Regions from separate parts of the Streptomyces sp. B1I3 genome, predicted to be linked through region 4. Evidence: riboswitches for the same ligand, from Rfam matches in the RefSeq annotation. Region 4 holds a riboswitch; each other region holds the start of a gene.
The links. Region 4 has a riboswitch for cobalamin ahead of QFZ58_RS12680 (ribonucleoside-diphosphate reductase subunit alpha). Riboswitches for the same ligand answer to the same signal wherever they lie in the genome.
Positions count from the first base shown of each region.

Region 1: another riboswitch for cobalamin. It lies ahead of QFZ58_RS03125 (ABC transporter substrate-binding protein); the one in region 4 lies ahead of QFZ58_RS12680 (ribonucleoside-diphosphate reductase subunit alpha).
Region 2: another riboswitch for cobalamin. It lies ahead of QFZ58_RS28035 (cobalamin biosynthesis protein); the one in region 4 lies ahead of QFZ58_RS12680 (ribonucleoside-diphosphate reductase subunit alpha).
Region 3: another riboswitch for cobalamin. It lies ahead of cobN (cobaltochelatase subunit CobN); the one in region 4 lies ahead of QFZ58_RS12680 (ribonucleoside-diphosphate reductase subunit alpha).

Region 1 is NZ_JAUSYD010000001.1:614,852-622,020, reverse strand. It holds gene QFZ58_RS03130 (acyl-CoA dehydrogenase) at 1-1,817, shown strand, start outside; cobalamin riboswitch at 2,196-2,383, shown strand; gene QFZ58_RS03125 (ABC transporter substrate-binding protein) at 2,414-3,487, shown strand; gene QFZ58_RS03120 (iron ABC transporter permease) at 3,673-4,680, shown strand; gene QFZ58_RS03115 (ABC transporter ATP-binding protein) at 4,677-5,486, shown strand; gene QFZ58_RS03110 (PRC and DUF2382 domain-containing protein) at 5,726-6,706, opposite strand; gene QFZ58_RS03105 (adenosylcobinamide amidohydrolase) at 7,075-7,169, shown strand, end outside.
Region 2 is NZ_JAUSYD010000001.1:6,170,658-6,177,826, forward strand. It holds gene QFZ58_RS28025 (putative cobaltochelatase) at 1-1,580, opposite strand, end outside; gene QFZ58_RS28030 (cobyric acid synthase) at 1,577-3,274, opposite strand; gene QFZ58_RS28035 (cobalamin biosynthesis protein) at 3,271-4,218, opposite strand; cobalamin riboswitch at 4,347-4,477, opposite strand; gene QFZ58_RS28040 (hypothetical protein) at 4,629-4,850, opposite strand; gene QFZ58_RS28045 (inorganic phosphate transporter) at 4,862-6,124, opposite strand; gene QFZ58_RS28050 (class II aldolase/adducin family protein) at 6,434-7,093, shown strand; gene QFZ58_RS28055 (alpha/beta hydrolase) at 7,163-7,169, shown strand, end outside.
Region 3 is NZ_JAUSYD010000001.1:3,858,267-3,865,435, forward strand. It holds gene cobN (cobaltochelatase subunit CobN) at 1-1,981, opposite strand, end outside; cobalamin riboswitch at 2,045-2,186, opposite strand; gene QFZ58_RS17705 (cobalamin biosynthesis protein CobG) at 2,301-3,626, shown strand; gene QFZ58_RS17710 (precorrin-8X methylmutase) at 3,688-4,314, shown strand; gene cobJ (precorrin-3B C(17)-methyltransferase) at 4,317-5,867, shown strand; gene QFZ58_RS17720 (cobalt-precorrin-6A reductase) at 5,979-6,728, opposite strand; gene QFZ58_RS17725 (cobalt-precorrin-5B (C(1))-methyltransferase) at 6,750-7,169, shown strand, end outside.
Region 4 is NZ_JAUSYD010000001.1:2,807,976-2,815,144, reverse strand. It holds gene QFZ58_RS12695 (GlxA family transcriptional regulator) at 1-540, opposite strand, end outside; gene QFZ58_RS12690 (hypothetical protein) at 622-834, shown strand; gene QFZ58_RS12685 (ribonucleotide-diphosphate reductase subunit beta) at 831-1,787, opposite strand; gene QFZ58_RS12680 (ribonucleoside-diphosphate reductase subunit alpha) at 1,862-4,261, opposite strand; cobalamin riboswitch at 4,399-4,530, opposite strand; gene mctP (monocarboxylate uptake permease MctP) at 4,826-6,460, opposite strand; gene QFZ58_RS12670 (DUF3311 domain-containing protein) at 6,457-6,711, opposite strand; gene QFZ58_RS12665 (GntR family transcriptional regulator) at 6,887-7,169, opposite strand, start outside.

The DNA.
Region 1 (7,169 bases), 2.2 Mb from region 4:
CACACCCCCGTGAGCACGGGTTCTGGCAGCGGCTGATCAGCACAGAACCGTTCCGCCGCCCCGCCGGCGGAACGCCCGAGGAGAGGCTGGATCTCGCCTATGAACGACTGCGGATCCTCAACCGCTCGCTCGACAACGGAGCACGTCTCGCCGCCGACCCGCGCGCCCTCGCCGCGCTGCACGAATGGCTCGGGCCGGTCGACCCCGCGCTCACCACCGTCGCGGGCATCCACTACAACCTGTTCCTCGGCAGCATCCTCGACCACGATGTGGTCGGTCACCGCGATCTGTCGGACTACCTGGCGATGCGCCGGATCGGGACCTTCCTCTGTACGGAGGTGGCGCACGGCAACGACGCGGCGGCCATGGAGACCACCGCGACGTACCACCCCGCACGGGACGGCTTCGTCCTGCACACCCCGCACGCGGGGGCGCAGAAGTTCATGCCCAACACCAGCCCGGCGGGCGGGGCCAAGTCCGGGCTGGTCGCGGCGCGGCTGATGGCCGACGGCACGGACCACGGGATCCGGCTCTTCCTCGTGCCGCTCACCGACGACGTACAGGCCCTGCCCGGTGTCCGGGTCCGCCGGCTGCCGGCCCGGATGGGCAGCCCGGTGGACCATTGCCTCACGTCGTTCGACCAGCTGTTCGTGGCGCGGGACGCGCTGCTGGGAGCGCGTGAGGAGGACGCCGGCACGGGGATGTTCACCAGTACTCCAGGCGGGCGCCGGCGCCGCTTCCTGACCTCCATCGGCCGGGTCACCTCCGGCAGGATCTCCATGAGCGCATGCGCGGCGGGCACGGCCCGCGCGACACTGGCGGTCGCGGTCCGCTACGGCGGTCACCGGATGGTCTCCGGGCCCCGGGGCACGCGTCCCGTCCCGGTCAACGCCCACCGCACGCACCACGGGCCACTCGCCTCGGCCATGGCGACGGTCTTCGCCATGAGCCTGCTCCACCGCCGGGTACTCGACCGGTGGGAGGGCTGTGGCGAGGAGAGCAGGGCAGAGGCGGAGCGGCTGGTCGCGGTCGCCAAGGGGTGGATCACCTGGCAGGCCCGCGCCGTCATCGTCCAGTGCCGCGAACGCTGCGGAGCCCAGGCGTTGCTGGAGAACAACGGCATGACGGAACTGGTCACCGGGGTGGAAGGCGCCATCACGGCGGAGGGCGACAACCTCGCCCTGCACGCCAAGGCCGCGGCCGACATGCTCCTCGCCGGGATCGACGCCACCGCGGCCGGTCCGCGGGGTGCCCGGCCCGGGCCGGGGCCGGATGCTGCACCCGCCGCCACGGGGGACCTGGCCGACCCGGGCTTCCTCGGCGCACTGCTCACCGCCGTGCAGGGCATCTGGTTCGAGCGGGCCCGGCAGCGCATGCTGCGGGCCGCTGACAAGGACACACTCGGGCGGTGGAACGCGGCCGCCGGGCCCGCCCTGCGCGCGGTCGAGGCGCACGCCTACCGGGAAGCGGCCGAGGCGTACGCCCAGGCCCGCGCCGCGCTGCCCGAAGGGGCCGCGCGCGAACGGCTGGCGGAGCTGGAGCGGCTGTTCGCCGTCGAGTGGGTGGCCCGCAACAGTGGCGATCTGCTGGCCGCCGGCCTGCTGACCCGCGATCAGGTCGACGCCCTGCCCGAGGCCACCGAGGAGCTGATCGCGGCGGTCGCCGCGCACGCCCGCGAACTGGCCGACTCCTTCGCCCTGCCCCATGAACTGCTCGCCGACTGGCCGATCGCGGGGCCCGGCTACGCCGACGCCTACGACGACCCCGACGCCCCCTGGCACGGCCGCCCCGCAGGCTCCCCGCAGGACGCGCGGTGAACGGCGGACGGTACGCGCGTACAGGCGGAGGCCCGAACCGAGCGGACCCGGGCACAGAGGGACCCGTACCGGGCGCCGAGAAACCCGTCCCGGGCACCGGGGGCCGCGTACAGGGCACCAGGAATCCCGTTCCGGGCACCGAGAGACGCGGAACGTGCCGTGCCGGTGTACGCGAGGCCCTCGAAGTCCTCGCACTGCGGGCGGTCCTGACGGTGTACTGGGGCACGGTCTCCTTGCTCGCCCGCCGGCGCCGCACACCGCAGGCCGAGGTCGGCGAATCGGTTCACCGCAAGCGCTGACCGGCCGGACGGCCGGTGCGGCGGGGGATGCCCTCCCCGCCGTACCGGCCTCAGGCCCGCAAGCCCTCGCCGGACTGCGTGATAGCTTGCAGACGCCAGTCACACTCCACGTGGAGTCAGGGAATCCGGTGAGAATCCGGAGCTGACGCGCAGCGGTGAGGGGGACGGGCGGGGCCACGGCCACTGGGACACCCTCGGGTGCCCCGGGAAGGCGCTCCGTCCGGACGAACCCGAGTCCGAAGACCTGCTGGCACCCGTTCCCCCGCCGGGGGGCGGACTCCGTACCGGGCTCCGCGCATGAGCCCTGAGACGCAAAGGGACTCCGTGCCGCCCATAGCCAGCACCGTACGCCGAACCGCCCTGTTCACCGCCGGGCTCGCCCTGCTGACCGCGTGCGGGCCGGGCAGCGGCGGACCGTCGGCCGGAGCCGGCCGGGACGGCGGCGCCGGCTACCCGGTGGAGCTGGAGAACTGCGGCCGGACGGTGACGGTCGAGAGGGCCCCGGACCGCGCGGTCTCCCTGGACCAGGGATCGACGGAGATCCTGCTCTCCCTGGGCCTCGGCGACCGGTTGGCCGGCACCGCCACCTGGACCGACCCGGTGATGAAGGGTCTGGAGAAGGCCGGCGCGAAGGTCCCCCGCATCGCGGAGAACCGCCCCTCCTTCGAGAAGGTCCTCGACAAGGAACCCGATTTTGTCAGTGCCTCGTTCGAATCGACGCTCGGCAAAGGCGGCGTCGCGCCCCGCGAGCAGTTCGAGGGGCTCGGAGTGCCGACCTACGTGTCGCCCGCCGACTGTGCGGCGAAGGACAACACGGGCAGCGGTGACGGCTCCCGTACGAGACCCCTGACCATGGACAGCGTCTACGCCGAAGTGCACGACCTCGCCCGGGTGTTCGGAGTGAAGGAGAAGGGCGACGAGCTCGTCGCCGGCCTCCGGGACCGTGTCGGCAGGGCGACCGCGGGCATCGACGCCTCCCACGCCACGCTGCTCTACTGGTTCGCCAACTCCGAGGCGCCGTACATGGCGGGATGCTGCGGAGCCCCCGGCATCATCACCGGAGAACTCGGGGCGAAGAACGTCTTCGACGACACCCACGAGGAGTGGCCCCAGATCAACTGGGAGACCGTCGCGGACCGCAACCCCGACGTCCTGGTCATCGGTGACCTCACCCGGCAGTCGCAGACCGCCGAAAGCGCCGAGAAGAAGATCGAGTTCCTGGAGTCCAACCCCGCCACGAAGAACATGGACGCCGTCCGGCACAAGCGGTACGTGCTGCTCAGCGGCCAGGCCATGAACCCGACCGTCCGGACCGTCGAGGGCGTGGAGCGCGTCGCCGCCGGACTGCGCTCCTTCGGGCTCGCGGGGTGACGGACACCGAACGCGTCCCGGGCACGGGACCGCGCGGGGAACCGGCCCCCGGCCACCGCGCGACCGAGGCCGGGCGCCGCCCCGCGGACACCGTGACCGGCCCCGCCCGCCGTGCTGTTCCGGACCGCCCTGTGGTTCCGGCCCTCCGTGCTGTTCCGGCCCTTCGTGCGACGGGTGCCCGAGTCCTGCGGGGCGGCCTCCTGTGGAGCGGCGGGGCAGCCCTGCTGCTCCTGTCGGTCGCGGTCGCCGTCACGATCGGGCCCGCCCGTATCTCCGTCCCGGACGTCTGGTCCGCGGTGGCCGCCCACCTCGGTCCCGGCGACTCACGGCTCTCCCCGATCCGGGACGGCATCATCTGGAACCTGCGCATGCCCCGCACCCTGCTCGCAGCGGTGTGCGGAGGGGGCCTCGCCGTCTGCGGCACCGTGATGCAGTCCCTGCTGCGCAACCCGCTCGCCGACCCCTTCGTCCTCGGCGTCTCCTCCGGGGCGTCCACCGGCGCCGTCGCGGTGGTGGTCCTCGGCGTCGGCGGCGGCGCGGTGCCGATCTCGGCGGGAGCCTTCGCCGGAGCACTGTGCTCGTTCGCCCTCGTGCTGTTGCTCAGCCACACACTCGGCGGGACGACCGACCGGGTCGTCCTCTCCGGTGTGGCGGCCATGCAGCTCTTCTCCGCCCTCACCTCCTTCGTCGTCATGACCGCCGCCGACGCCGAGCAGACCCGGGGCGTGCTGTTCTGGCTGCTCGGCTCCCTCAGCGGGGTGGGGTGGACAGATGTGTGGCTCTGTTCCGCGGTCCTGGCCGTGACACTTCTGATCTGCCTCGGGCACGCCCGTACGCTCGACGCCTTCGCGTTCGGCCAGGACGCGGCGGCGGCCCTGGGGGTCCATGTCGCCCGCACCCGGATCGTGCTGCTGTGCACGACCGCGCTGCTCACCGCCGCGCTCGTCAGCTCCGCGGGGGCCGTCGGGTTCGTGGGCCTGGTCCTGCCGCACGCCGCCCGGGCACTGACCGGTTCGGGTCACCGGCGGCTGCTGCCCGTCACCGCGCTCGCCGGGGCAGTCTTCCTCGTCTGGGTCGACACGCTGGCCCGGACCGTCCTGGACCCGCAGGAGGTACCGGTCGGCGTGGTCACCGCCCTCATCGGGGTGCCGGCCTTCGTCCTCGTCCTCCACCGCACCCGGAAGAGCACATGACGGCCACCGCCGGCCAGGGTCTGCGCGCGGCACGGGTGAGCCGGGAGGCGGGCGGCCGGATCGTCCTGGACGGCGTGAGCATGGCTCCGGCGCCCGGTGCCACGGTCGGGCTCCTGGGCCCCAACGGCTCGGGCAAGTCGACGCTGCTGCGCGTGTTGGCCGGCGTCCTCTCCCCGGGCGCCGGCGTGGTCACGCTCGACGGCCGGACCCTCGCCGACACCGGCCGCCGCACGGTCGCCCGGCGCGTGGCCGTCGTCGACCAGCACGCGGTCACCCAGGTCGAGCTCAGCGTGCTGGACGTCGTACGCCTCGGCCGCATCCCGCACCGCAGTGCCTGGTCCCCGCCGGGCCGGGAGGACGAGGAGGCCGTACGCGACGCGCTGGCGCGCACCGGACTCACCGACCGGGCCGGACAGTCCTGGCACACCCTGTCGGGCGGTGAGCGCCAACGCGTGCAGATCGCCCGCGCCCTCGCCCAGCAGCCGCGCGAACTCCTGCTGGACGAACCGACGAACCACCTGGACATCCAGCACCAGCTGGAGCTGCTCGCCCTGGTCGCCGCGCTTCCCGTCACCGCCGTGATAGCGCTGCACGACCTCAACCTGGCCGCGATGTTCTGTGACCGGATCACCGTCCTGGCCGAGGGCCGCGTGGTGGCCGCGGGCACTCCCTCGGAAGTGATCACCGAGGAGCTCATCCGTGAGGTCTACCGCGTGCGGGCGGTGGTGACGGCGGACGGGCCCGGCGGGCGGCCGTCGGTGCGCTTCCTGCCGGGGCCCGCCGCCCATGTCCCGCGACCGGCGTGAACGTCTGCGCGGGGTCCCTGCCGGCGTCCCGTGCAGCGGTGTGCCCTACTTCGGCGTGGGTGTCCGTGCCCGTGCCCGCGACCCGGGCGCCCCGCCGTGCCCGCGACCCGCGTGCGTGCCCGGGCGGTTCACCTCCGTGCGTGCGCGAACCGTGAGGAGTGGCGAAGGGGCGGGCCCGCAAAGTCGTCCGGGTCCGCCCCTCGCTTCCGTGGCGCGGCCTGTCACCGCTGTGTGAGGGGTCAGCGGCGCCGGCCCTGGCCGAACTCGCCGCCCATGTCCTTGCCGCTGCCCGTGTCCTTGCCGTCCCCGTAGTCGATCTTCTCCTTGCGGAGTTCGGCGGAGACTTCCTTCTGTTCGGTGACCCTGTTGGTTTCGAGACGGACCCGTTCCACGGGGACCGTGTCCTTACGGACGGTGGCGCGTTCCGCGTGCAGGGTGACTTCGACATCCTGTTCGCCGATGTCCGCCCGCCCCGCCGACTTCTCGCCGGGCTGCAGGGGCTCACGGACCACGCGCACTTCCTCATGGGACACGGGTACGGTGCGGGTGACGTTCTCCGTCACGACGTACTTGTGCAGGTGTGCCTTTCCGCTCTCGTACTCCTCGGTGCCGATGAGGAGTTGTTCCTCGGAACGGACCATCTCGTCCCGGCTCCCCGCGGCGGACCGTTCCGCTCCGGCACCGGCGAGCGGACGCGACGTGGAGGAGGCCTCCGTGTCGCGGTGCCGGCCCGTGCCGGCGGTGGTGCCGGCCGTCGTCGCCTTGCCGGTCCTGGTCCGTGCGGTCCCGGCCGCTCCCGCGGCCCCGGACGTACCGGCCCCGGCGGCGCCCATGGTTCCCGTCCCGGTCCCGGACACGGTGCGCCCTTCACCGCGCGCACCGGCGTTGCCGCCGGCCTTCCTGGACAGACCGTAATGGCGGTAGAGCTCCTCCTCCTCGGACACGGAGAGATGCGCGTCGGCATCCACCCGGGGGGCTTCCTTGACGCGGTCCTTCGGATGCGAGACGTGCAGGTCGGAACCCACTCGGCGGGCTCCGGCAAGCGGTACGAAGCTCTCCTTCATGCCGAACATGCCGGTCTTGACCGTGATCCAGTCGGGCTTGCCGGTGTCGTCGTCGACGTACACCCGCCCCACAGTGCCGACCTTTTCGCCGTCGCTGTCGTAGACGGTCAGACCGTCGAGTTCTCCGGAATCCGTGAAACCGTCAGCGGCTCCCATGGCCGATACCTCCTCGCCCGGGCGCGTCCTGTGGGGGTCCAGCAGGGGTGGCGCGTCCGGATTCCATCGCGCCTCACCCGGTTGGACGCTGCAACTTCCCGGCCCGTGCCCCGGGCGGCCCCGAGCACCGCGCGTGGGCGGTGGCGCCGCGCGATGCGGCTATCGGCTGTCTCGGCGGATTACGCCATTCGAGTGAGAGAGTCCCTGCAGGCACGGCCTGTGCCCGCACGTATGATCGATGCGCCGTTGCCGACCGTCGGCCGGACCGCAGCCGGGGGTGCGCCATCGATTCCGTACGCATCCGTCCGCCCGGACCGCGCGCGGAACTGCTGGCACGGCGTGAGGACGGAATCGGACTGCACCATCTCGTGTGGCGGTTGGGGCCCGGCTGGCGTGTGTGCAGCAGCGCCGTCCTCGGCGGCGGCATCGGGCCGCGCGCCTGGATACTCAACGCGCAGGTACC
Region 2 (7,169 bases), 3.4 Mb from region 4:
TCGCGCCGCTGGTAGGCGTCCAGGAGCAGCGACATCACCGCGCCCTTCACGGCGCTCATCCGCTGCCGGGCGGCCATCGACCCGGAGGCGTCCACGACGAACAGCACGAGATTGCCCTCGCGCCCCTCCCGTGTCGCCTGCCGCAGATCGTCCCGCCGCACGACGAGCCCCCGGCCGGACCGCCCGCGCGCCCGCTGATGCGGCGCCGCGGCCTGCACGGTCGCCGCGAGGTGCAGCTTCGTCAGCGCACCCTCGGGCCGTCGCGCCCCGGTGGTCCGCCCGTGTTCGGTCCGTGCCCGCGACCGCCGCCCGGCCGCACCCTCGCCCAGCCCGGGCACGCTCAGCATCTTCGTACGGAACGGCTCCGAGGCCGCTACGGGCCGCTGCTCCGCACCACCGGGCGCGGGCGAGGCCGCCCCGCCCTCCGCACCGCTGTCCGCACCGCTGTCGGCACCGCTGTCCGACCCGCGCCCGTCACCGGGACTGCCGTCGGGCTCGCCCCCCTGAGGGGGCACCCCTCCGCCACCCGGCCCATCGGGCTCCGGGTCGTCGTCGCCTCCGCCCCCGCCGGGGTCCGCGTCCCTGAGCGCCTCGTCCAGCTTCTCCTCGTCGAGACCCGGCGCGTCGAACGGATTGCGGCGGCGCCGGTGGGGGAGGGCCAGGAGTGCGGCCTGCCTCACGTCCTCCGCGGTGACCTCCGAGCGCCCCGCCCACGCGGCGAGCGCGGTCGCGGTACGGGCCATGACGATGTCGGCCCGCATGCCGTCGACCTCGAACGCCGCGCACGTCGCCGCGATCTGACGCAGCACACCGTCCCCGAGTACCACCTGGGGCAACAGGGCGCGGGCGGCGGCGATCCGTTCGCGCAGCGCCCCCTCCTCGTCGGCCCACCGTGCGGCGAAGGCGGCCGGGTCGTCGTCGTACGCGAGCCGTCGCCGGACGACCTCGACGCGCAGGTCGGTGTCACGGGAAGCGGCGACCTCGACGGTCAGCCCGAAGCGGTCGAGCAACTGCGGCCGGAGTTCGCCCTCTTCGGGGTTCATCGTCCCGACCAGCAGGAAACGCGACGCATGGCGTACGGAGACGCCCTCACGCTCGACGTAGGAGGCACCCATGGCCGCGGCGTCGAGCAGGAGGTCCACCAGGTGGTCGTGGAGCAGATTGACCTCGTCCACGTACAGGATCCCCCGGTGCGCGTCCGCGAGGAGCCCCGGCTCGAAGGCCTTCACGCCCTCCGAGAGCGCCCGCTCGATGTCGAGCGCGCCCACGAGCCGGTCCTCCGACGCGCCGACCGGCAGCTCCACCGTCCGCGCCGGCCGCGCGACGCCGGTGTCGGCCTCGTGGGGCCCGTCCGGGCACGCCGGATCGGGCGCCCCCGGATCACAGGAGAAGCGGCACCCGGCCACCACCCGGACCTCGGGCATGAGCGCGGCCAGGGCCCGCACGGCGGTGGACTTGGCCGTGCCCTTCTCCCCCCGCACGAGGACACCGCCGACGGCCGGACTGACGGCGTTGAGCAACAGCCCGAGCCGTAGATCGTCCTGCCCGACGATGGCGGTGAAGGGATACGGCGTACTCACAGGGCCTCCTCGTGCACAGAAACATCGGTTCCGATCCCCGCGTCCCGGGACACCTCGCGGCCGTCCGGCGATCGAGGACCGGCCTTCGGGGCGGAGCCCCGGTCACGGGCAGGAGGGGGGCAGGGCGCAGGCCCCGCCGCGGGCGCCCCCGAAGCCGGACCGCCCGCCCCGACCGGCGCCCCCGGCGTACGGGGCGCCCCAGGCGCCAGGAAGGGCAGCCCCGCCGGCGCGCCCGTCTCGATCAGCCGCCACAGGGCGTCCGTATCCGCGTGCTCCTCGATCAGATCCCCCAGCCGGTCCAGCTGTTCCTCACGCAGCGTGCCGAAACTCGTGTCCGGAGCCGCCACGAACCGCCGCCCCGAGAACCGCGCCACCTCCGCCAGGAACGCCCGCCGGAACGCGTCGCTCTCCAGTGATCCGTGCCAGTGCGTGCCCCACACCGCGCCCACCCGGCATCCGTCGAGGAACGGCTCACCGCCGCGCACGTCGGCGACCCCGTGATGGATCTCGTACCCCTCCACCGGCTCCCCGAGGGCCGAGCCGGCCGGCCGGGCCAGCACCTTCTCCCGGCCGAAGCGGACCCGCACCGGCAGCAGTCCGAGCCCTTCGACCAGCCCCGCCCGGGACTCCACGTCGTCCTCGATCGACTCACCCAGCACCTGGAACCCGCCGCAGATGCCCAGCACGGGACGCCCCTCGGCCGCCCGCCGCCGCAGCGCCTCGGCCAGCCCCCGCTCGCGCAGCCACGCCAGAGCCTTCACCGTGCCCCGGGTACCGGGCACGACCACCAGGTCCGCGTCCGTGAGCTCCTCCGCCCGGTCCACGAACCGCACCACCACACCCGGCTCCGCCGCCAGCGCGTCGACGTCCGTGAAGTTCGACATCAGCGGCACGGCACACACCGCGACCCGCAGCACGTCCTGACCGTGCGGCGGCGCGACGACCGACTCCCGCACGGCACCGCGCATCGACACGCGCAGCCCGTCCTCCTCGTCGATGCCCAGCCCGTGCGCGTACGGCAGCACCCCGTACGTACGGCGCCCCGTGAGCCCGTACAGCATGTCCAGACCCGGCTCCAGCAGCGAGACGTCGCCCCTGAACTTGTTCACCAGGTAGCCGGCGATCAGCGACTGGTCCTCGGCGCTCAGCAGAGCCGTCGTGCCGAAGAACGACGCGAAGACGCCTCCGCGGTCGATGTCCCCGACGACGAGAACGGGGAAGCGCGCCGCACGCGCGACGCCCATGTTCACGATGTCCGTGCGCCGCAGATTGATCTCCGCCGGGCTGCCCGCCCCCTCGCAGATCACGGCGTCGTACGCGCCGCGAAGCTGCTCCAGACAGTCCACGACCGTCCCGAACAGGGCCTCCTGGCGACCTCCGTGGTAACCGCGCGCACTCATCTCGCCGACCGGCTTCCCCATCAGGACGACCTGGCTCGACCGGTCGCCCCCCGGCTTGAGCAGCACGGGATTCATCAGCGCGGTCGGCTCCACGCGCGCGGCCTGCGCCTGCATGGCCTGCGCCCGCCCGATCTCCGCGCCCTCGCGGGTGACGAAGGAGTTCAGCGACATGTTCTGCGCCTTGAACGGCGCGACCTTTACCCCTCGGCGCGCCAGCCACCGGCAGATGCCGGCCGTGACGACGCTCTTGCCCGCGTCCGAGGTGGTTCCCGCGATCAGCAGCCCGCCGCTCATGCCCGACGCCTCCGTCCTCCGGCCAGCCGCACGGCGACGCACACGCCGAGGGCCAGCACACTCACCCGGCGCGACAGCCGCACCGCGCGTTCGATGTCCGCGGCCCGCACGTCCCGGCCGCTCTCCCCGTTGAGCACGGGCCGGTGCTCGACCCGGCCCCCGTAGGCGAGGGTCCCGCCGAGCCGTACGCCGAGCGCACCCGCGAACGCGGCCTCCACCGGGCCCGCGTTGGGGCTCGGGTGCCGGCCGGCGTCGGCCCGCCAGGCGTGTACGGCCTCGCGGGGCCGCCCTCCGGCCGCCACGGCGAGCGCGGCGGTGAGGCGGGCGCCCGGCCAGCCGGCCAGGTCGTCCAGCCGGGCCGAGGCCCAGCCGTAGCGCCGGTGACGCGGCGACCGGTGGCCGACCATGGCGTCCAGTGTGTTGACGGCCCGGAACCCGACCAGGCCGGGCACGCCACCCAGCGCGCCCCACACCAGGGCGCCCACCACGGCGTCGGAGGTGTTCTCGGCGACGGACTCGACCACCGCGCGGGCGATCTGCTGCCCGTCGAGTGCCTGAGGGTCGCGGCCGCACAGGTGCGGCAGCCGCTCCCGGGCCACGTCGATGTCGCCGGCGGCGAGGGCGCCCCCGATGGCACGGGCCTCGCGGCCCAGCGAGGTGCCCCCGACGACGGACCAGGTGGCGGCGGCGGTCAGTGCCACGGCGGCGGCCGGGCGGTCCCGTACGGCTCGCGCGGCCAGCGCCGCGGCACCCGCGGCGCCCCCGGCGCACACGAGCGCGTGCAGGGCGCCCCAGCCGCGGTGATCGCGCCACAGCCGGCTCTCCACGCCCGCCGCGGCCCGTCCGAACGCGGCGACGGGATGACCCCGTCGGGGATCACCGAGGAGCAGGTCGCCGATCAGACCGGCGGTGGCGCCGTACGCGAATATGCGGTCGGCTCGCACGGATCAGCCGGCCGTCGCGCCTCGAAGGGTCCCGGTGGCGGGTGGAACAGCGACCGACGCACGGCAGCCAGGCATGGCATATGTCCTCACTCAGGGTCCGCGCCCTGGTTCGACGTGACGGGCGACGAGAGTCTCCTGGCTTCCGGATCCACAGCTCCCCCGGCCTTCCGGTCCGCGGAGGCGGACCGTGACTTCCGTGTGGGGGACTGCTCCCCGGTGACAGTGGCGGGACCGCGCCGGATTCGCACCGGCTTCCTCTGCTGTCGCCGTACATGGCCACGGCAGTCCACCATGCCCCGCGAACGCCCGTCAACCTGCCGCTGACCTGCGAGGCTGCGGAGTGTCCGGACGCACATCGGGCCGGACACACACGTGGTGTGTCCGGCCCAGGGCGATCGGGTGCGGAAAGGTCAGGCGACGATCAGGTAGATCCCGTACGCGACCGCCGCCGCGCACAGCGCGAAGCAGGCGTACGCGCCGACGCGCGCCGGTGCTCCGGAGCCGGCGCTCCGCGCCGTCGGCGCCTGCTTGGCGAGACCGACGATGCCGACGGTGAAGAGGCCGACCAGTGCGACGGTGATCAGGAGGCTGACGCCGAAAACGGTGCCGAGGGCTGCCCAGTCGATGTTCATGCGATTCGTCCTTACACCGTGGCCGGTCGGGCCGGGTCGGCCGTGGTCACGGCCGACGGGGCCGGGGCCGGGATGGTGGTCTTGAGGTCCGGGACGGCCCCGCCGACGGGCGGCGGGCTGACGGCGGCGATGGCGGTGGTGACGACGCCCGCCGGTTCGGCGTCCGGCGCGTTGACGTTGGTGTGGTCGACCGGCTTGCGGCGGGACAGCCACCAGATGGCACCCGAGCCCGCGACGAGGAGCACCGCGACGACGCCCACGCCCCAGCCGCCCTGCTTGGTCAGGAACTCGGCGCCCGCGCCGACCAGGCCCGCGGCCGGCAGGGTCAGGCCCCAGGCGACGAACATCCGGGTGGCGGTGGACCAGCGGACCACGCCTCCCTTGCGTCCGAGGCCCGCGCCCATCACGGCGCCGGAGCAGGACTGGGTGGTGGAGAGGGAGAAGCCGAGGTGCGAGGAGGCCAGGATGACCGTGGCCGCGCTGGTCTGGGCGGCGAAGCCCTGCGGCGGCCTGAGCTCGGTGAGCCCGCTGCCCATGGTGCGGATGATGCGCCAGCCGCCGAGGTAGGTGCCGAGGGCGATGGCGACACCCGCGGCGCAGATGACCCAGACCGGCGGGTTGGAGCCGGGGGCGAGGACGCCGCCGGTGACCAGGGCCAGGGTGATGATGCCCATCGTCTTCTGCGCGTCGTTGGTGCCGTGGGCGAGGGAGACGAGACCGGCCGAGGCGATCTGCCCGGCCCGGTAGCCCTTGGCGGTCGACTTCAGCTGCGCCTCGTCGGTGATCTTCCGGTTGAGGCGGTACGTCAGCTTGGTGGCCAGCAGCGCGGCGAGACCGGCGACGAGGGGGGCGGCGATCGCGGGCAGCAGGACCTTGGTGACGACGGTGCCGCCGTCGATCGAGGACCAGCCGGCCGACATCACCGCGGCGCCGATCAGACCGCCGAAGAGTGCGTGGGAGGAACTGGACGGCAGGCCGACCAGCCAGGTCAGCAGGTTCCACAGGATGGCGCCGACGAGCGCCGCGAAGATGACCTCGGTTCTGAGGCCGTCCTCGTTGACGATCCCGCCCGAGATCGTCTTGGCGACCTCCACCGACAGGAAAGCGCCGACCAGGTTGAGGACGGCGGACATGGCCACCGCAGTCTTGGGTTTGAGGGCGCCGGTCGAGATGGTGGTGGCCATCGCGTTGGCGGTGTCATGGAAACCGTTCGTGAAATCGAACACTAGAGCTGTCACGATCACGATCGCGAGCAGCAGCGTGATGTGTTCCATTTACCCAGGCAATCGCTCGACGTCATTGGCACGTGGAACGTAAGCAACCTGGGTGAACGGAAGATGAACTGGGCAGGGCGGCGCGGTGACCCCATCCGTGCGGCGTCGTTCCGCTTGTGTGCGCACGAGGCGGCCGGGCCCTCCCGTGGCGGTGCGAGGACTGGTCTTTGCCGGGTGTTGGTGAACATATGGCGTGACCGATTCGCGGCGTTGAGGAGACTTAGCTCACTTCGTCCCCTCGGGGTGCCCGTGCTCCCCGGGTGGTCCGTGCCCGCCCGGCGGATCCGGGCGCGACCTAGGATCACCCGCATGAGCGACCGTGATCAGGACGCGATCGAACAGGCGTGGGACGCCGTCGTCGCGACGGCCCGCAGAACGGCGTCCGAGGGGCTGGTCGTCGGCACCTCGGGCAACGTCTCCGCACGGGTCGGCGAGATCGTCCTGGTCACCCCCAGCGCGGTGCACTACGACCGGCTGGGCCCCGGGGACGCGGTCGGCGTCGACCTGCGGGGCCGGCGGGTGTTCGGCGAGCTCCCTCCGACCAGCGAGCTCCCCCTCCACCTGGCGGTCTACAACAGCACGTCCGCCGCCGCCGTCGTCCACACCCACGCGGTGCACGCCACCGCCGTCTCCACCCTCGTGGCGGAAGTGCCCCCGGTGCACTACGCCGCCGCGATGCTCGGCGGCCCGGTCCGCACGGCGCCCTACGCCCGCTACGGGACGCGGGAACTCGCCGACGGCATGCTCGCAGCGTTGCGCGACCGCACCGGCTGCCTCCTGCGCAACCACGGAACCGTCACCTACGGCGACAGCCTCGACGAGGCCTACGACCGCACCGCCCAGCTCGAATGGATGTGCAGGCTCTGGCTCACCGCGAGCTCCGTGCCCGGCCGCAGCCCCACCCTGCTCTCCCCGGCCCAGCTGCACGAGGTGCGGGACGCGCTGGAGGGGTACGGCCGGCCCGGCTGACACCCGCGTCCGTCACCGTACGGTCCCCGCCGGGTTGGCAGGCCGCTCCGTACCCAGGACACTGAAGCCGTGCGCC
Region 3 (7,169 bases), 1.1 Mb from region 4:
CGTCCTTGATCTCACAGAGCCAGCCGTCGAGATGCATGATGAACTCGTCGAAGCCCTCGTCCTCCGGCCGGTCCTCGAGCCCCAGGTCGTGGTCGAGCTTCGCGGCCTGGATGAGGGTCCAGATCTGGGCACGGACCGCCGGGAGCTTGGCCGGGTCCATGGCGGCGATCTGGGCGTGCTCGTCCAGGAGTTGTTCGAGGCGGGCGATGTCGCCGTAGCTGTCGGCGCGGGCCATCGGCGGTACGAGGTGGTCGACGAGCGTGGCGTGCACCCGGCGCTTGGCCTGTGTGCCCTCGCCCGGGTCGTTGACCAGGAACGGGTAGACAAGCGGCAGGTCGCCCAGCGCGGCGTCGGGTCCGCAGGCGGCGGACAGGCCGGCGTTCTTGCCGGGCAGCCACTCCAGGTTGCCGTGCTTGCCGAGGTGGATCATCGCGTCGGCGCCGAAGCCGTTGTCGTCGGCGGACGCGGCGATCCAGCGGTAGGCGGCCAGGTAGTGGTGCGAGGGCGGCAGATCGGGATCGTGGTAGATCGCGATCGGGTTCTCGCCGAAGCCGCGCGGCGGCTGGATGAGGATCAGCAGGTTGCCCCGGCGCAGGGCGGCGAGCACGATGTCGCCCTCCGGGTTGCGGGACCGGTCGAGGAACATCTCGCCGGGGGCTGGCCCCCAGTGCTCCTCGACGGCCTCGCGCAGTTCTGCCGGCAGCGTGGCGAACCAGCGGCGGTAGTCGGCGGCCGGGATGCGGACCGGGTTGCGGGCCAGCTGCTCTTCGGTGAGCCACTCCTGGTCGTGGCCACCGGCCTCGATGAGGGCGTAGATCAGCTCGTCGCCGTCCCCGGAGACCAGTCCCGGGATCTCTTCCACGGGACCGAAGTCGTAGCCCTCGGCCCGGAGCCTGCGCAGCAGGGCGACGGCACTGGCGGGGGTGTCGAGGCCGACCGCGTTGCCGATGCGGGAGTGCTTGGTCGGGTACGCGGACAGCACCAGCGCGATCCGCTTCTCGGCGGCCGGGATGTGGCGGAGCCGTGCGTGGCGTACGGCGATTCCGGCGACCCGGGCGGCCCGCTCGGGGTCGGCGACGTACGCGGGCAGGCCGTCCTCGTCGATCTCCTTGAAGGAGAACGGCACGGTGATGAGGCGGCCGTCGAACTCGGGGACGGCGATCTGGGTGGCCGCGTCCAGCGGCGAGACGCCCTCGTCGTTCTCCTCCCACGCGGCGCGCGGGCTGGTCAGGCACAGCGCCTGGAGGACGGGCACGTCCAGGCCGGTGAGGGCGCCCGCGTCCCAGGACTCGTCGTCACCGCCTGCCGAAGCGGTGGCGGGTTTCGTCCCGCCCGCGGCGAGGACCGTCGTCACGATGGCGTCGGCGGCGCGGAGTTCGTCGATGAGTTCGGGTTCGGGCGTGCGGAGCGAGGCGACGTACAGCGGGAGGGGGCGGGCGCCCGCGTCCTCCACGGCCGTGCAGAGCGCCTCGACGAAGGCGGTGTTCCCGCTCATGTGGTGCGCACGGTAGTAGAGCACCGCGACGGTCGGGCCGGTGACGTCCCGGGCCGTGCGCTCCAGCGGGCCCCAGGCGGGGGCCGGGGCGGGCGACTCGAAGCCGTGGCCGGTGAGCAGCACCGTGTCGGAGAGGAACCGGGCCAGCTGCTCCAGATTGGCCGGACCGCCGTGCGCGAGGTAGGCGTGCGCCTCGGCCGCGATACCGATGGGCACGGTGGAGGCGGCCATCAGCTGGGCGTCGGGGGCCTGTTCACCGGTGAGTACGACGACGGGCCGGCCGGTGGCGAGGACGTGGTCGAGCCCCTCCTGCCAGGCGCGGACACCACCGAGGAGCCGCACGACGACGAGATCCGTGCCCTCCAGGAGCTGCGGCAGGTCCTCGACGGAGAGCCGGGACGGGTTCGCGTAGCGGAAGCCGACCGGGCCGCCGGAGGCACGGGCGCTGAGCAGGTCGGTGTCGGACGTCGACAGGAGCAGGATCATGCGGCGTCAGTCCTTCCCCGGGGTGTCCACGCCCCGGGCGGTGTCGGATTGGGGTCCTGGCCGGGCCGGGACCTCGGGGATGGGAGTTCCTGACTCGCACGGCCGGATGGCCGGGCTCACAGTGGCGGGACCGCGCCGGAATCTCACCGGGCTTCCTCCCATGTCGCCGTATGGCGATGGCGGACCCAACGGACCGCCGCTAGGCATAGTAGGCGGCGGGTGGGGGGTCCTGACCAGACGGCCCCCGCCCCTGCCGGGACCGCGGGCGGTGTCCCGTACGTCACAGTGACCGTAGGGGTGCGCTCCGGTCACGGTCGGTATGCTCGCCGCCATGTCCGCCTCCCCCCTTCCACCCCGGTCTCCGGGCGATGCGTGCGCCCGGAGCAGCGGTGACGCGTGCCCCGGCGCACTGCGTCTGCACCGGGCGGACGACGGTGCGCTGGCGCGTATCCGCATACCCGGCGGCATTCTGACGATCCGTCAGGCAGATGCCCTGCGGCAGGTCGCCGAGCGATTCGGTGACGGTGAGTTGCATCTCACCTCCCGCGGGAACGTGCAGGTGCGCGGGCTCCCCGCGGACTGCGGCGCGGAGCTTGCCGGGCTGCTCGGACGGGCCGGACTACTGCCCTCCGCACGCCACGAGCGGGTACGCAACGTGGTGGCGTCCCCCCTCTCCGGGCTGGACGGCCTCGGGGCCGCCGACGTCGGACCGTGGCTGACCGGACTGGACCGTCTCCTCTGCGCGAGCGACCGGCTGACGGCGCTCTCCGGGCGCTTCCTCTTCGCCCTCGACGACGGCCGCGGCGATGTCGACGCCCTCGGCGCCGACCTCGCCCTCCTGGGCCGCGGCGACGGCAGCGCGCTGCTGCGCGTCGGCGACACGGACGCCGTCCTGCGTGTACCCGCCTCCGACGCGCCCCGCGCCGCGCTCCTCGCCGCCGGAGCCTTCCTGGACGCGGCCCGGGACACCGGCGCCTGGCGGACGAAGGACCTGCCGGGTGAGGTGGCGTCCGCGCTCCCCGACGACGTGCTGCGACGGCTCGGGCAGGCCGGCATCGCCGTCGCCCCCGGGTCCCACCCCCGCCCTCCCGAAGCTCTGCGCCCGGCTACCGGACGCCTCCCGGGCAGCCGCGGCGAGGCCGCGCTGTCCGTCGGCGTACCGCTGGGACGGCTGAACCCGGCGCAGTGGCGCCTCCTGTCGAGCGCCGGCGGACTCCGGCTCACCCCATGGCGCGGAGCCGTCGTCACCGGAATCGCTCCCCACCGCGCGGACAGCCTGCTCGGCGCCCTCACGGAGGCCGGACTGATCACCGGGCCCGGCTCCCCGTGGGCCGGTGTCGGCGCCTGCGTCGGGCAGCCCGGCTGCGCGAAGTCACTGGCCGACGTGCGGGCCGATGCGGGGGCCGCCGTCGGGCCGGCCGGGCGGCTCCCTGTGTACTGGTCCGGCTGTGAACGCCGGTGCGGCCATCCGCACGGGGAGTGGATCGACGTGGTCGCCACCCCGGACGGACACCGGATCTCCCATGTACGGGGGGATCGGACCACCGCGACGTCCACGGTCCGGGACGACCCGGCCGCGCTCGCCGCGGCCGTGGCGGCGGCCCGGGGCACGCACACCGCGGCGCCCCGGGGCACGCACACCTGACCACCACGACCACCTCCTGTACGACCTGTTCGACCTGTTCGACGAAGAAAGCGACAGCACTGTGCATCAGTACGAGAAGGACGGACCGGCGATCTACCGCCAGTCCTTCGCCACCATCCGCGCGGAAGCGGATCTGGCAGGGCTGCCCGCCGACGTGAGCCAGGTCGCCGTCCGCATGATCCACGCCTGCGGCATGGTCGACCTCGTGCGCGATCTCGCCTTCTCGCCGAACGCCGTGGCCGACGCCCGCGCGGCGCTGCGGTCCGGTGCGCCCATCCTCTGCGACGTCGCCATGGTCGCCAGCGGGGTCACCCGCAAGCGGCTGCCGGCGGACAACGAGGTGATCTGCACCCTGTCGGACCCCGCCGTCCCCGAGCTGGCCGCGGAGCTCGGCACCACGCGCAGCGCCGCCGCCCTCGAGCTGTGGCGGGACCGGATGGAGGGTGCGGTCGTCGCCGTCGGCAACGCCCCCACCGCGCTGTTCCGGCTGCTGGAGATGATCGAGGCGGGCGCGCCGCGCCCCGCGGCCGTCATCGGCGTGCCGGTCGGCTTCATCGGGGCCGCCGAGTCCAAGGAGGCCCTGGCCGCCCACCCGTCCGGCCTGGAGCACCTCGTGGTGCGGGGCAGGCGCGGTGGCAGCGCCATCGCGGCCGCCGCCCTCAACGCGATCGCCAGCGAGGAGGAGTGAGCGTGCCCGAGCAGCAGCAGACCGGCGGCACGGGGAACGCCGGAGACACGGGCGGCCCCCGCACCGGCCGGCTGTACGGGGTCGGGCTCGGCCCGGGCGACCCGTCCCTGATGACGGTGCGGGCCGTGCAGGTCATCGGCGAGGCCGACGTCGTCGCGTACCACTCCGCCCGGCACGGCCGCTCGATCGCCCGCTCCATCGCGGCGCAGTACCTGCGCGCCGACCACATCGAAGAAGCGCTGGTCTACCCCGTCACGACGGAGACCACGGACCATCCGGGGGGCTACCGGGGCGCGCTGGACGAGTTCTACGCCGAGGCCGCCGCCCGCCTCGCGGCGCACCTCGACGCCGGACGCACCGTCGCCGTGCTCGCCGAGGGCGACCCGCTCTTCTACGGCTCGTACCAGCACATGCACAAGCGGCTCGCGGACCGGTACGACACCGAGGTCATCCCCGGCGTCACCTCGGTAAGCGCCGCCGCCGCCCGCCTCGGCACCCCGCTCGTCGAGGCCGAGGAGGTGCTGACGATCCTGCCCGGCACGCTTCCCGAGGAGGAGCTGACAGCCCGTCTGGCGGCCACCGACTCGGCGGTCGTGATGAAGCTGGGCCGTACGTTCCCCGCCGTGCGCCGCGCGTTCGAGGCGTCAGGGCGGCTGCCCGAGGCACGGTACGTCGAGCGCGCCACCATGGCGGGCGAGCGGACCGGCGACCTCGCGGACATCGACGCGGACTCGGTGCCGTACTTCGCGGTCGCCGTGCTGCCCAGCAGGATCGACGCCCCCCGGCCCGAGCGGGCCCCCGGCTCCGGCGAAGTGGTCGTGGTCGGCACCGGGCCCGCGGGACCGCTGTGGCTGACCCCCGAGACGCGCGGGGCGCTGGCCGCCGCCGACGACGTGGTCGGCTACACGACATACCTGGACCGGGTGCCGGTCCGTCCCGGGCAGCAGCGCCACGGCTCGGACAACAAGGTCGAGTCGGAGCGCGCCGAGTTCGCCCTGGACCTGGCCCGCCGGGGGCGCCGGGTGGCGGTGGTGTCCGGGGGTGACCCGGGAGTCTTCGCCATGGCGACGGCCGTCCTGGAAGTGGCCTCGCAGGAGGCCTACACGGACATCGCCGTACGGGTGCTGCCCGGGGTGACGGCGGCCAGTGCCGCCGCCGCCCGTGCGGGGGCCCCGCTGGGCCACGACTACGCCACCATCTCCCTCTCGGACCGGCTCAAGCCGTGGGAGGTCATCGCCGAGCGGCTGCGCGCGGCGGCCACGGCCGACCTCGTGATGGCGCTGTACAACCCGGGCTCGCGCAGCCGGACGTGGCAGGTCGGCAAGGCCCGTGACCTCCTGCTGGAACACCGCTCGCCGGACACCCCCGTGGTGCTCGGCCGCGATGTCGGCGGTCCTGCGGAGAGCGTGCGTACGGTGCGGCTGGCCGACCTGGACCCGATGGAGGTGGACATGCGGACGATCCTGATCGTGGGGTCCTCGCAGACCCGCTGGGTGCGCCGGGGCGACGGCCGGCAGATCGTCTGGACGCCGCGCCGCTACCCGGAGACCTGATCCGGGGCCGGCCGACAGGCGACAGCGGGCCGGCCGGCGACAGCGGGCCGGCGGGCGGCAGCGGGCCGGGCCGCACCTGCTCGCCCTCGGCCGCCGGACCCCGGCGGCTGCCTAGGCGTTCGCTCCCGTCACGCCCCGCAGCCAGGCGACGGCGTCCTCCGGGGTCCCGGCCACCGGTACCCCTTCCGGGGCCGGTGGCCGGCGCACCACGACCACCGGGATGGCGGCCTCGCGGGCGGCGGCGAGCTTGGGGGCGGTCGCGGCGCCGCCGCTGTCCTTCGTGACAAGGACGTCGATGCGGTGACGCCGGAGCAGCGCGCGCTCCCCGTCCAGGGTGAACGGGCCCCGGTCCAGCAGGACCTCCATGCGCGCCGGGTACGGGGCATCGGGGGCGTCCACCGATCGCATCAGGAACCACAGCGCGTCCAGGTGGGCGAACGCCGCCAGCCCCATGCGGCCCGTCGTGAGGAAGACCCGCCGGCCCAGTCCGGGCAGCAGCTCGGCGGCGCCGGCCAGGGAGCCGGTGGCGTGCCACAGGTCACCGTCCGAGGGCACCCAGCCGGGCCGGCGCAGAGCCAGCAGGGGAACATGGACTGCGGCGGCGGCCGCGGCCGCGTTGAAACTGATCGTCCCGGCGAAAGGATGGGTGGCGTCGATGACCGCATCCACTCGGTGCGCACGGAGCCACTCGGCCATGCCGTCGGCTCCGCCGAATCCCCCGACGCGTACCTCCCCCGGTGGGAGCCGGGGCCGGGCGACGCGTCCGGCGAGCGAGCTGGTGACTCTGATCCACTCCTCGGCCACCAGGAGCTCCGCGAGCCGACGGGCCTCCGTCGTGCCGCCGAGGACGAGCAGGTGCAAGGGCATGGGACCGGTCCATCCATGAGCAGTGAGGCGCAGGGCGGGCGCAACGCCCAACTCAAGCACACCGGTCTGCGACCGGGCTGGACGACCGGCGCCTGCGCGACGGCGGCAGCCACGGCCGCGTACACCGCGCTGCTCACCGGCGAGTTCCCCGACCCGGTGACCATCACGCTGCCCCGGGGCCAGACCCCCGCCTTCGCTCTCGCGGTCGAGGAACTGGCCGGCGGCCGGGCCACGGCGGGAGTGGTCAAGGACGCGGGCGACGACCCGGACGTGACGCACGGCGCGCTGGTGCGCGCCACCGTACGGTTGCTGCCGCCCGGCTCGGGGGTGGTGTTCCGGGCGGGCCCCGGGGTGGGGACGGTGACGCTCCCGGGGCTGCCTCTCGAAGTCGGGGAGCCCGCGATCAACCCCGTCCCCCGCCAGATGATGCGGGAC
Region 4 (7,169 bases):
GACCGCGGGGCCGTACTCCTGGCGCACCAGGTGCAGGGCGGCGTCGATCCCCGCCGCGGTGCCCGCCGAGGTGATGACCGGCCCCTCGTCCACGTAGAGCACGTCCGGTACCACCACCGCCTCGGGGAAGCGGCGGGCCAGATCGTCGGCGTGGCGCCAGTGGGTGGTGCAGCGGCGGCCGTCGAGCAGCCCGGCCGCGCCGAGGACGTACGCCCCGGAGCAGATGCTCATCACGCGGGCGCCGCGTGCCACGGCCCGGCGCAGCGGGTCCAGGACCTCCTCGGGGTACTCCCGGTCGGCGAAGTGGCTTCCCGCCGGCACGGCGATGAGGTCGGCCTCCTCCAGGCGTTCGGGCCCGTGGGGTGTGGTGATGGTGAAACCGGCGTGCGTCCGCAACCGCGGACCCTCCGCGGAGACGACCGCGAAGTCCTGCACCGGCAGCCCTTCGTCGGACCGGTCGAGCCCGAACACCTCGCAGAGCACGCCGAGTTCGAATGGGTGGACTTCGTCGAGCAGCAGGACGGCGACGTTCTTCAGCATGACCGCAGTGTGGCAGTAATTCGATGCTGTGTGACAGTCCTGCCACTGCCCGCATCCGGCCGGGGACGCGAGAGTGGAGCCATGAACACATTCCTGAGCTTCCTGTCCATAGCCGCACTTTTCACCCTGGTCCTGCTGCCCGCGCTCGTCGGGGCCGCACGCGAGCGCCGGATCGACCGCCAGCTGCGCGAGGCGGAACGGGGGCGTGCGGCGAAGCCGCCGGGAACGGCGGACGCCGCGCGGCCGGTCACGGCCACGCGGCGTCCGTACGCCAGGTCCTGGGCGCGGACCTAGAAGTCGTCGTCGAAGCCCACGGAACCCTCCACGGCGACCTGGTAGGCGGACGGCCGGCGCTCGAAGAAGTTCGTCAGCTCCTGGACGCCCTGCAGCTCCATGAAGGAGAACGGGTTCTCGGAGCCGTAGAGCGGCGGGAAGCCGAGCCGGGTGAGCCGCTGGTCGGCGACGCACTCCAGGTACTGGCGCATCGACTCGGTGTTCATCCCGGGCAGGCCCTCACCGCACAGGTCACGACCGAACTGCAGCTCCGCCTCGACGGCCTCCGCCAGCATGTCCGTGACCTGCCGGCGGAGGGCGTCGTCGAAGAGCTCGGGCTCCTCCTTGCGCACGGTGTCGACCACCTCGAACGCGAAGTTCATGTGCATCGTCTCGTCGCGGAACACCCAGTTGGTACCCGTGGCGAGACCGTGCAGCAGACCGCGCGAGCGGAACCAGTAGACATAGGCGAAGGCGCCGTAGAAGAACAGCCCCTCGATGCACGCCGCGAAGCAGATCAGGTTCAGCAGAAAGCGGCGCCGGTCGGCCCGGGTGTCCAGCCGGTCGATCTTCTCGACCGAGTCCATCCACCTGAAGCAGAACTGTGCCTTCTCCCGGATCGAGGGGATCTCCTCGACCGCGTCGAAGGCCGCCGCGCGGTCTTCCGGATCGGGCAGATAGGTGTCGAGCAGCGTCAGGTAGAACTGGACGTGCACGGCCTCCTCGAACAGCTGGCGCGACAGGTACAGACGCGCCTCCGGGGAGTTGATGTGCTTGTAGAGCGTCAGCACGAGGTTGTTGGAGACGATCGAGTCACCCGTCGCGAAGAACGCGACGAGCCGTCCGATCATGTGCTGCTCGCCGGGGGAGAGCTTGGCGAGGTCGGCGACGTCGGAGTGGAGGTCGACCTCCTCCACGTGCCAGGTGTTCTTGATCGCGTCCCGGTAGCGTTCGTAGAAGTCCGGGTAGCGCATGGGACGCAGGGTCAGTTCGAAGCCGGGGTCGAGCAGGTTCTTCCCGGTCGTCCCGGCGGACTGTTCGGTGGAGCTCACTGGCAGGCCTCGCAGGATTCGGGGTTTTCGAGGGAGCAGGCGACGGCGTCCGGGTCGGAGACCTGGGCCTGCTGGGCGGGAAGGGCGGTGGACGCGGTGCCGGAGGCCGCGCGGGCGATCCGGGTGGCCGGGCGCGAGCGCAGGTAGTACGTCGTCTTCAGCCCCTGCTTCCACGCGTACGCGTACATCGAGGAGAGCTTGCCGATCGTCGGCGTCTCCATGAACAGGTTCAGCGACTGGCTCTGGTCCAGGAACGGCGTACGGGCCGCCGCCATGTCGATCAGGCCGCGCTGCGGGATCTCCCACGCGGTGCGGTACAGGGCCCGGACGTCCTCGGGGATCCAGCCGAAGCCCTGCACGGAGCCGCTCGCCTCGCGCAGCGCCTCGCGGGTCCGAGCGTCCCACACGCCGAGCTTCTTGAGCTCCGCGACGAGGTAGCCGTTGACCTGGAGGAACTCACCACTGAGCGTCTCGCGCTTGAAGAGGTTGGAGACCTGCGGCTCGATGCACTCGTAGACGCCGGCGATCGAGGCGATCGTCGCGGTCGGGGCAATGGCCAGCAGCAGGGAGTTGCGCATCCCGCTCTTCGCGACGCGGGCCCGCAGGGCGTCCCAGCGCTCCGGCCAGTTCAGCTCGGTGCCGTAGTGGTCCGGGTGCAGCACACCGCGGGCGGCGCGGGTCTGCGACCAGGCCGGGAGGGGGCCCGACCGCTCGGCGAGGTCGCACGACGCCTCGTAGGCGGCGAGCATGATCCGCTCGGAGATCCGGGTGGACAGCGCACGGGCCTCGGGGGAGTCGAACGGCAGCCGGAGCTGGAAGAAGACGTCCTGCAGACCCATCGCGCCCAGGCCCACCGGGCGCCACCGGGCGTTGGACCGGCCGGCCTGCTCGGTGGGGTAGAAGTTGATGTCCACGACCCGGTCGAGGAACGTCACGGCGGTACGGACGGTGGCGTCCAGCCGCTCCCAGTCCATCGTCCCCCCGTCGACGAACGCGCCGAGGTTGACGGAGCCCAGGTTGCAGACCGCCGTCTCACCGTCGTCGGTGACCTCCAGGATCTCGGTGCACAGGTTCGACGAGTGCACCACCCGGCCCGGCTCGGCGGTCTGGTTCGCGGTGCGGTTGGCGGCGTCCTTGAACGTCATCCAGCCCTGGCCCGTCTGCGCGAGCGTCCGCATCATCCGGCCGTAGAGCTCCCGCGCCGGCATCGTCCTGCGGGCGAGGGCCTTCGCCTCCGCCGCACGGTAGGCGGCGTCGAACTCGTCGCCCCACAGGTCCACCAGTTCGGGCACGTCGGCCGGGGAGAACAGCGACCATTCGGTGTCCGCGTCGACGCGGCGCATGAACTCGTCCGGGATCCAGTGCGCAAGGTTCAGGTTGTGCGTACGCCGCTGGTCCTCGCCCGTGTTGTCGCGCAGCTCCAGGAACTCCTCGACGTCCGCGTGCCAGGTCTCCAGGTAGACGGCGGCCGCGCCCTTGCGGCGGCCGCCCTGGTTCACCGCGGCCACCGAGGCGTCGAGCGTCTTCAGGAACGGCACGATGCCGTTGGAGTGCCCGTTGGTGCCGCGGATGAGCGAGCCGCGGGCACGGATACGGGAGTAGGAGAGGCCGATGCCGCCCGCGTGCTTGGAGAGCCGGGCCACCTGGTGGTAGCGGTCGTAGATCGAGTCCAGCTCGTCCTTCGGCGAGTCGAGCAGGTAGCAGGAGGACATCTGCGGGTGCCGGGTGCCGGAGTTGAAGAGCGTGGGGGAGGAGGGCAGGTAGTCCAGCCGGCTCATCAGCCCGTACAGCGCGGCGACCTCGTCCAGCGCCCGCGGCGACTCGTCCTCGGCGAGACCGGCCGCGACGCGGAGCATGAAGTGCTGCGGGGTCTCGATGACCTGCCGGGTGAGCGGGTGGCGCAGCAGGTAGCGGCTGTGCAGCGTCCGCAGCCCGAAGTAGCCGAACCGGTCGTCGGCACCGTCCGCGAGGGACTGTTCGACCAGGGCGTCGAGCCGCGCCGCGTGCAGGGCCACGAACGAGGCTGTGCGGTCCGCGATCAGACCCTCACGGTGCCCCACGGCGATCGAGGCGGAGAAGGAGACCGCGCCCTGGCCCGCGGCCTCGTCCGCGACGGAACGGGTGAGGAGCCGGGCGGCGAGCCGGGAGTAGGCCGGGTCCTCGGAGATCAGACCCGCCGCGGCCTCGGTCGCCAGTGCGCACAGCTCGGCCTCGTCCGACCGGGCGCTGCGGCCACGCAGCGCGGCGGCGGCGACCCGACCGGGGTCGGTGTCGGGCAGATCGACGGTGAGATCGGTCAGCGTCCGCAGCAGTGCGGTCCCCGGCCCGTCGGTCGTGGCGTGCGTGGACTCGGCTGACGCGGTGGCTGAAACCGGATCGGCTGGCGCGATGGTCACGTGGGGCTATCCCTCGCTCGGCTCGGGGCCGGCGGGAGCGGGGCAGCCGACAGGGCGGTGCCCGGGGAACGGACAGCACTCCGCACGGCGTCCACCGGCCCTCCGCGGGGCCCGGACGTCTCGGCGTCCGGATCGGTCGAACCGGACGCACCGTCGGCAGGTCTTCGGACTTCCGGGTGCGCGGGGGCACGCCGGTCACACCGTTGCGGGACAGTTCCGGATTCGCACCGGATTCCCCTGCGGCGACAGCGAGCACGAGCATACATGTGGGGGCCGCCTGCTGAGGCAGCCCCCACATGTTGTGTCGTGACGGGTCAGAGCTCCAGACGGAACGTCAGCAGCGAAGGACCCGGCAGTGGCTCCCGGTTCCGTTCCGGAGCCCGTGCGAAGCCGAGGCGCGGCAGTCCGCCGCAACCGGCGTGTGCGGCGTACCTGCTTTTCCGGGCGTCCTGGCCCGGGTGGGGCGCGCCCGGCGGCCGTGGCCCGGGGTGGCGAAGGGCCCGGAAACGCCTGAGCCGCCACGCCCCGGTGCGGTGGGGCGTGGCGGCTCGGGCAGGCGGGGTGTCAGTGACCCGCGGGGGAGCCCACCGTGGCCGGCGGGAGCTCCGCCTGCACGCCCGGGTCGCCCACATCCGCGGTGTAGTCGGACGGGGAGGTCTCGTCCACACCGGCCGGTGCCTTCACGGCGTTCAGCACGAACGTGAGGACGACGACCACGATCACGTTGAGCACGAACGCGGTGAGGCCGATGTAACCGATCTCGCCGATACCCGGGATCTCCTTCGAGGATCCGCCGAAGTGCTTCTGCGTCGGGCTGGCCACCCCGTACGCGGCCACCGTGCCGTAGATCATGCCGACCGCCCAGCCCGCGATCAGGGCCCAGCGGTGGAACCAGCGGGTGAACAGGCCGCCGACCAGGGCCGGCATCGTCTGGAGGATCCAGATACCGCCCAGCAGCTGGAAGTTGATGGCGACCGTCTTGTCCATGGTGAGGACGAAGGCGAGCGCACCCACCTTGACCAGGAGCGACACCAGCTTGGAGACCTTGGTCTCCTGCGCGGGTGTCGCGTCCGGCTTGATGAAGTCCTTGTAGATGTTGCGGGTGAACAGGTTCGCCGCGGCGATCGACATGATCGCGGCAGGCACCAGGGCTCCGATGCCGATGGCGGCGAAGGCCACCCCCGCGAACCAGTCGGGGAACATGTCCTCGAACAGCTGCGGGATGGCGAGCTGGCCGTTGTCCACCTTGATCCCGGCCGCGATCGCCATGAATCCGAGCAGCGCCAGCAGACCCAGCATCAGCGAGTACAGCGGCAGGATCGTGGTGTTGCGCCGGATGACCTCGCGGCTGCGGCTGGAGAGCGTCGCCGTGATCGAGTGGGGGTACATGAAGAGCGCGAGTGCGGAGCCCAGGGCGAGTGTGGCGTAACCCCACTGCCCCATCTCGCCCGGGACGATGGCGCCGCGTGGCTTGCCCGTGGCCTCACTCGTCTGCGAGAACGCCTCTCCCGCCTTGGCGAATATGTCGTCGAAGCCGCCGAGCTTGATCGGGATGTAGATGATCGCCACCGCGATGACCAGATAGATCAGGCCGTCCTTGACGAAGGCGATGAGCGCGGGTGCGCGCAGCCCCGACGAGTAGGTGTAAGCGGCGAGGACGGCGAACGCGATGAGGAGCGGCAGGTCCTTGACGAACCAGTGCGTGTTCTCACCGCCGCCGACGCCCATGACGTCGAGCACGGCCTGGATGCCGACCAGTTGCAGCGCGATGTACGGCATCGTGGCGAGGATGCCGGTGAGGGCGATCGCCAGCGACAGCCCCTTCGAGCCGAACCGGCCGCGGACGAAGTCCGAGGTGGTCACGTAGCCGTGCTTGTGCGAGACGGACCAGAGCCGCGGCAGGAAGGTGAAGATCAGCGGGTAGATGAGGATGGTGTACGGGACGGCGAAGAAGCCCGCCGCTCCGGCCGCGTAGATAGCCGCGGGCACGGCGACGAACGTGTACGCGGTGTAGAGGTCGCCGCCGAGCAGGAACCAGGTGACCCAGGTGCCGAACGACCGTCCGCCCAGGCCCCACTCGTCGAGGGTGGCCTCGGTCTCGGCCTTGCGCCAGCGCGCGGCCATGAAGCCGACGACCGTGACGGCCAGGAAGAAGAAGATGAACACGGCGAGAGCGACGCCGTTCACGCCGTCCTTCATGCTGACGCACCCCCCTTGCGGGAGCGCTGGTCACGCTGCCACAGCTTGTACGCGATCATGGTGAGTGCGGTCGAGATGAGCACCCAGAGCATCTGGTACCAGTAGAAGAACGGAATGCCGATGAAGGTCGGTTCGACCTTCGCGTACGAACTCACCCAGAGCATCGCCACGAACGGCGCGATCAGGCAGAGCGCGATGACCACCCTCGCGGGTGTCACGGTCGGTGGCTTCGTATCGGTATCTTCTGACATATGGCGACTCCGTCCCCTCGCTGATCACCTGTTGTAATGCGCAGGAAATCTAGGCGAGGGTTCCGGCCATCGTCACCCCCTGTCCGCATTGCGGTCCTGCAACGGTCCGATGTCGCCCGAAATGACTGATCCCCCCGCGCTCGCGGGGGGATCAGTCACTTCGCGGGCCGAACGCTCAGTCGGTGGGCCGCTTCAGGCGTGCCACGAACTTGTAGCGGTCGCCCCGGTACACCGAGCGCACCCATTCGACCGGTTCGCCGTGTCCGTCGATGGAGTGACGGGACAACATGAGCATCGGCAGGCCCACGTCCGTGCCGAGCAGCCCCGCCTCGCGCGGGGTGGCCAGCGAGGTCTCGATGGTCTCCTCGGCCTCGGCGAGCCGGACGTCGTACACCTCGGCCAGAGCGGTGTAGAGCGAGGTGTACTTCACCAGCGATCGGCGCAGCGCGGGGAAGCGT